2 regions of the Streptomyces sp. NPDC053493 genome follow, and region 2 is predicted to be linked to the other one. Evidence: riboswitches for the same ligand, from Rfam matches in the RefSeq annotation. Region 2 holds a riboswitch; the other holds the start of a gene.
What was found. Region 2 has a riboswitch for cyclic di-AMP ahead of ACIGO8_RS24625 (M23 family metallopeptidase). Riboswitches for the same ligand answer to the same signal wherever they lie in the genome.
Positions count from the first base shown of each region.

Region 1: it holds a riboswitch for cyclic di-AMP, as region 2 does, so the genes downstream of both, ACIGO8_RS33915 (M23 family metallopeptidase) here and ACIGO8_RS24625 (M23 family metallopeptidase) in region 2, are expected to answer to the same signal.

Region 1 is NZ_JBITXS010000025.1:8,701-11,987, forward strand. Features, by position in the region: gene ACIGO8_RS33910 (PP2C family protein-serine/threonine phosphatase) at 252-1,322, shown strand; cyclic di-AMP (ydaO/yuaA leader) riboswitch at 1,535-1,681, shown strand; gene ACIGO8_RS33915 (M23 family metallopeptidase) at 1,693-2,820, shown strand; gene ACIGO8_RS33920 (PrsW family intramembrane metalloprotease) at 2,837-3,287, opposite strand, start outside.
Region 2 is NZ_JBITXS010000009.1:123,768-127,054, forward strand. Features, by position in the region: gene ACIGO8_RS24620 (M16 family metallopeptidase) at 1-960, shown strand, start outside; cyclic di-AMP (ydaO/yuaA leader) riboswitch at 1,191-1,356, shown strand; gene ACIGO8_RS24625 (M23 family metallopeptidase) at 1,369-2,139, shown strand; gene ACIGO8_RS24630 (GntR family transcriptional regulator) at 2,304-2,987, shown strand; gene ACIGO8_RS24635 (HPr family phosphocarrier protein) at 3,217-3,287, opposite strand, start outside.

The DNA.
Region 1 (3,287 bases), on a different contig from region 2:
CCTGGGACGGGTACGGGTCGGTCCGCGGCCGGGCACGTCCAGGCGGGAGAGCACAGGTGGCGCGAGCGGCGCAGGGGCGCGACCCGGAGCCGGGGTCCGGCCCCGGGCCGCGGTCCGGGTCGGACTCGGGGTCGGTCTCCGGGGCGGGCGGCGGCGCTCCGGGCGGGCACGGTGCTCCGGGCGCTCCGGGCGCGTACCGGGGCGCGCGGCGCTTCATCCGGGCGCTGCCGCCGTTGGTGATCGTCGGCGGGGTGGTGTACGACCTGGCGACGCCGCCCACCTACACCGCGGCCCCGCTGTTCTCGGCCGCGCCGCTGATCGCCGCCCCGTTCTTCTCCACCCTGACGACGCTGCTCACCGGCATCGCCGCCGTCCTCGCGAGCGTCGGGCTGCACGTCTACAACGAGACGGTGGACCAGATCCCGGCGCTCACGGAGACGCTGACGGTCCTCACCGTCTCGGCGCTGGCGCTGCTGATCAACCGGGTCGTACGGCGCAGCGGCGAACGGCTCGCCTCGGCGCGGGTGATCGCGGAGACGGCGCAGAAGGCGGTGCTGCCGACGCCGGCGGCGCGGATCGGCGGGCTGCAGATCGCGGCCCGGTACGAGGCGGCGCAGGCGGACGCGTTCATCGGCGGCGACCTGTTCGCGGTGCAGGACACCCCGTACGGGGTGCGGTTGGTGGTCGGCGACGTACGGGGCAAGGGGCTCGACGCGGTGGAGGCGGTGGCGGTGGTCATCGGCGCCTTCCGGGAGGCGGCCGAGCAGGAGTCCACGCTGGAGGGCGTGGCGGCGCGTCTGGAGCGGGCGCTGGCCCGGGAGGGCACCCGGCGCGACGGGCTCGACGCCTTCGAGGGCTTCACCACCGCCGTCCTGGCCGAGATCCCGGGTGGCGACCGGACCGTACGGGTGGTCAACCGCGGCCATCCGGAGCCGCTGCTGCTGCACGCGGACGGGGCGGCGCAGGTGCTGCGGCCGAGCGAGGCGGCGTTGCCGCTGGGGATGGGAGAGCTGGCGGTGTGGCCCGACCGGGCCGAGGAGACGCCGTATCCGCCGGGCGCGACGCTCCTCTTCTACACGGACGGCCTGTCGGAGGCGCGGGACGCGCACGGTGAGTTCTACGACCCGCGGGAGCGGCTCGCCGGGCGGATCTTCCCGGGGCCGGAGGAGCTGCTCGACGCGCTCGTGGCGGACGTGCGCCGGCACACGGGCGGTGGTGCGACGGACGACATGGCGCTGCTCGCGGTGAGCCGTCCGGCGGTGGGGCAGCCGGAGCGGCGCCGGACGATGCCGGTGGTGCCGCCGGGTGGTGACCGGTCGTAGTCGAAGGGTCTCCCTCCGATAACAATTGACTCAACGTCAGTTTGAAGGTGTGTCGGCGATGTGTCGGCGGCCTCTTCTGAACGGTGGTCAACTCGGGACATAGCCTCACAATTCAGTGAATGATCAAGGGGAACGGCTTGGAATCGAGTGGCCGCGTCTATTAACGTTCGATAACGCAGCGCGGTCGTCCCAGCCGTCGCAAGAGACGGCACCGTGCGCGCGCGCCGAATCCCGTAAGGGAACCGGGGAACCACCACTTGGGGTGAATCGGGCCCCACCGCACTCGTGCGGCACGCCCGTAGGAGACCTTCCTGCTCCGAACCCGTCAGCTAACCCGGTAGGCGAGAAGGAAGGAAAGGAGAGCGCCTCCGTGGCGTCCAACACCCCTGCTCCCGAAAACCCCTTCGACTATTTCGGCGCTCCCGGTCCGGCGGGCGCCGCCGAGGGCCCGGGCGGCGGCGAGGAGTGGAACCCCACCGAGGACTCCCTGCGGGACCGGGGCCGCTCGGGCGGCCGCCACCGCGTGGTCAAGCAGCGCTCCAACTTCGCCCGCTCCTCCACCGTGCTCGGTGTCGGCGTGATCGCCGCCGTCGGCGCCGGCGGCCTGGCCACCGCCCAGCAGAAGCCGCCGGTCTCGATAGCGCTGCCGGACGTCGACCTGCCGGACGTCCACCTGCCCGACGCCTCCGACCTGCCGGGCGTCGGCGGTCTGATCGGCGGACACGACGAGGACGAGGGCGGCTCCGAGGCGACCGGGGCGGGGAACAACACCCAGCCGCTGACCGCCCTCACCTACACCACGGCCGACCAGGCGGGCACGGGCTCGGCCGGCGGCACCGGCGCCGCGCAGGCCGGGGCCACCCGGACCGACGCCGGCGAGGCGCTGCGCGCCCGCATCCTCCAGCAGGCCGAGCAGCAGCAGGCCGCCGCGGACGCCGAGGCGAAGGCCGCCGCGGAGAAGGCCGCGGCGGAGAAGGCGGCGGCGGAGGCCGAGGCCAAGGCCGACGCGGCGGAGAAGGCGGCCGCCGAGGCGAAGAAGAAGGCCGAGGAGGAGGCCGCGGCGAAGGCCGAGGCCGAGCGCCTGGCCAGGCTCGCCGCGAGCTACGCGCTGCCGACGTCCTCGTACACGATCACCTCGACCTACGGCGAGGCCGGCTCGATGTGGTCCTCCGGCCACCACACCGGCCTGGACTTCGCCGCGCCCACCGGCACGCCGGTGAAGGCGGTCCACGGCGCCACCGTGAAGTCGGCCGGCTGGTCCGGCGCGTACGGCTACCGGATCGTGCTGGAGCTCGAGGACGGCACCGAGGTCTGGTACTGCCACCTCTCCTCCATGACGGTCGGCGCCGGCCAGTCCGTCGGCACCGGCGACACCATCGGCCGCGTCGGCGCCACCGGCAACGTCACCGGCCCCCACCTCCACCTGGAGGTCCACACGCCGTCCGGCGCGGGCATGGACCCGGCGGACTGGCTCCGCTCCAAGGGCCTGAGCATCTGAGGCCCAGCCGGCTGCTCTAGCTCCGGTACGGGTTGTAGCCGCCGTAGTCGAGGTACTGCGGCGGCGACCACACCCGGCCGGTGGCCCGGGCCGCGTACGTCAGCGCCGGCGAGGCGACCTGCCGGCGCTGCCACAGGTGGTGCAGCAGCTCCTGCTCGCGGGCCGTGAAGTCCGGCGCCGCCTGCCCGCGCCGGGCCCGGTGGCGCAGGAACGCCAGGGTCGTCGCGAACGCCTCGTACTCGCCGACCGCCTGGGCGCCGGGCTTGCCGAGGCTGCGGGCGGCGTAACCGCGGGCCAGCGAGCGGGCCCGCATCGAGGAGAGCGCGAGCGGTTCATCGGGAGCGAGCCAGCCGGCCGTCGCGTAGGCCGGAAGCTCGCCGGATATCGTGCGCAGCTCCTTCTGCCGGCTCCATATCGCGAGCCAGGTCAGCAGGGCGAAGACCGGCACCATGAACATGCCGTAGACC
Region 2 (3,287 bases):
CTGGTGCGCAACCGGCTCGACGAGATCCCGCACGAGACGGCCAACCCGGCCCGCCGCGCGGCCAAGCAGCTCTCCAAGGAGCTGTTCCCGGCCGACTCGCGGATGTCCCGGCCCCGCCAGGGCACCGAGGAGACCGTCGAGGCGATCGACGCCGCCGCCGTCCGCGCCTTCTTCGACGCGCACGTGCGGCCGGCCGCCGCCACCGCCGTGGTCGTCGGCGACCTCACCGACGTCGACCTGGACAAGGTGCTCGCCGAGACCCTGGGCGCCTGGACGGGCTCGCCGGCCGCGCCGCGCCCCATGCCGCCCATCACGGCCGACGACACCGGACGGGTCGTCATCGTGGACCGCCCCGGCGCCGTTCAGACCCAGATGCTGATCGGCCGCGTCGGCCCGGACCGCCACGACCGCGTCTGGGCGGCCCAGGTGCTCGGCACGTACTGCCTCGGCGGCACCCTCACCTCCCGCCTGGACCGCGTCCTGCGCGAGGAGAAGGGCTACACCTACGGCGTGCGCGCCTTCGGACAGGTGCTGCGCTCCGACGGCGAGGGCAACGGCGCCTCCCTGCTCGCCATCAGCGGCTCGGTCGACACGCCCAACACCGGCCCGGCGCTCGACGACCTGTGGAAGGTGCTGCGCACCCTCGCCGCCGAGGGCCTGACGGACGCCGAGCGGGACGTGGCCGTGCAGAACCTGGTCGGCGTCGCCCCGCTCAAGTACGAGACCGCCGCCTCCGTCGCCGGCACGCTGGCCGACCAGGTCGAGCAGCACCTCCCCGACGACTACCAGGCGCGGTTGTACGCGCGGCTCGCCGAGACGGGCACGGTGGAGGCGACCGCGGCCGTCGTCAACGCCTTCCCGGTGGACCGGCTCGTCACCGTCCTGGTGGGCGACGCGTCGCAGATCGAGGAGCCCGTGCGGGCCCTCGGCATCGGTGAAGTGACCGTCGCCACCGGCTGATTGAGCCGCCGTCACGTGGCAGCGAGGAGTCGGCGCGACGGCGACGAGAAGGAGGACCCCGGCGAACCGGATCGCCAGGGTCCTCCTTTATGTCCGGATTGCTGGAGGGTGTGATCGTATGCCCTGTGGCATGTCTAACAAAGTGGGTGCTCTGTTTGGCGATTGACGGAAGGTCCGCCTAGCGTCGATCCGGCTGTCCGCCCGTTGTACGACGCCGCGCCCGCGGCAACGGACAGTCATCGCCGAGTCCCCGCAAGGCGCGAGCCTGGGGAGCCGGGGACCCGTACGCAGTCCCTGGGGTGAATCGGACGCCTTCGCGCGACGCGGAGGGGCCCGTAGGAGACCTTCCTGCTCCGAACCCGTCAGCTAACCCGGTAGGCGAGAGGGAAGGAAAGGATCAGCCACTACATGGCGTTCACCCGTGCCACCGGGAAGCATCGTGGTCCGAGCCGTCTGACGCGCCGTGGCGCCGGCATCGCCGGCGTGGCGACGCTCGCCACCACCGGCGTCATCGGCACCCTCGCCTCCCCGGCGCTCGCCGCCGACACGGAGACGACCTCCGTCGAGGACACCGGTCTCACCCAGGTGATCACCGAGGAGTCCCTCGCCGAGCGGGTCGACGCCCAGGCCGACGCGCAGGAGAAGGAGGCCTACGAGGCCGCCGCCCGCGCCAAGGCCGCCGCCGAGGCGAAGCGCAAGGCCGAGGCCCGCGCCAAGGAGGTCCGCGCCGCCAAGGAGCGCGCCGCCCGCGAGGCCGAGCGCAAGCGCCTCAACTCCTTCCAGCTCCCCGTCGCCGGCTCGTACGTGAGCACCGGCTACCAGACCGGCGGCTCGCTCTGGTCCTCCGGCCACCACTCCGGCATCGACTTCCACGCCTCCTACGGCACCAGGGTCGTCTCCGTCGGCTCCGGCACCGTCGTCGAGGCCGGCTGGGGCGGCGCGTACGGCAACAACATCGTCATCCGGATGAACGACGGCACGTACACCCAGTACGGCCACCTCTCCGCCATCCACGTCCACGTCGGCCAGACGGTCACGCCGGGCGAGCAGATCGGCGTCTCCGGCTCGTCCGGCAACTCCACCGGCCCGCACCTCCACTTCGAGGCGCGCACCACCGCGGAGTACGGCTCCGACATCAACCCCGTCGCCTACCTCCGCGCCCGCGGCGTCGACGTCTGACCGACTCGGCGTCCGAATGCCTGAAGAAGCCCCGGCTCGTTCGAGCCGGGGCTTTTTGCATTCCCTGTCACCGGGCGGCATCGGAAATTCCGGCGTCCTGCAATAGAGTCGCCGGACAGATGCCGCTCGATGGGGATTCGCGCGGACGAAAGCGGAGGTCGGACATGCGCATTCCCGCGCACTCGGTATGCACGGCGATCCGGGACGACATCGTCTCCGGGGTCCTCGAGCGGGGCACCCGGCTGACCGAGGACCGTCTCGCCCGCCGTTACGGCGTCTCCCGCGTCCCGGTCCGCGAGGCCCTGCGCACGCTGGAGTCCGAGGGCTTCGTCGTCAGCCGGCGCCACGCCGGCGCCCATGTCGCCGAGCCCACCGAGCAGGAGGCCGCCGACCTGCTCGACATGCGCTCGCTGCTGGAGCCGCTGGGCGCCGCCCGGGCCGCGCAGCGGCGCACCGAGGCCCACCTCAAGGTGCTGCGCGGCCTGGTCAGACTGGGTCAGGAGCGGGCCGGACGCGGCCGCGGCGAGGATCTGGCCTCGCTCGGCGGCTGGTTCCACGAGACCCTCGCGCAGGCCTCCGGCAGCCCGCCGCTCACGGCGCTGCTCACCCAGCTGCGGCACAAGATCGACTGGATGTACGCGGTCGAGCCGGCCGTCCGGCCGGTGGAGGCCTGGGCCGAGCACGGCGCCATCGTGGACGCCGTCGCGCGCGGCGACGCCGAGCGGGCCCGCGCCCTGACCGCGCTGCACGTGGAGCGGGCGGCCCCGCTGCACCGGCTGAAACGGCCCGAGCGGGCGCGTGTGAGGGTTTCGCAACATGCCGTAAACAGTGCGGGACCGGGGAATTAACACCCGGGCCGTATAAAAGTCGGGCGCTTAATTCCGGGCCGTCGTTTCCGATAACCGGCCCTGTTTCGTGCTGCCCTGAATTCGGCGGCCGACGTCGTTTTCCGCCTTTTCGGGACCGGCTCGGGCTTTTCGGGACCGGCCCGGGTCGGCGGGTGAGGAAAAGGCCGCGCCCGGCCGGGGATCCGGCGGGACGCGGCCTCGTGCGATCCGTCGTCGGGGAGGAGACGGGTCAGACGGTCTCGGGAAGCTCCTCGAGACCCTCGGCGACCAGCTTCGCCAGGCGGTCGAGCGCGACCTCGG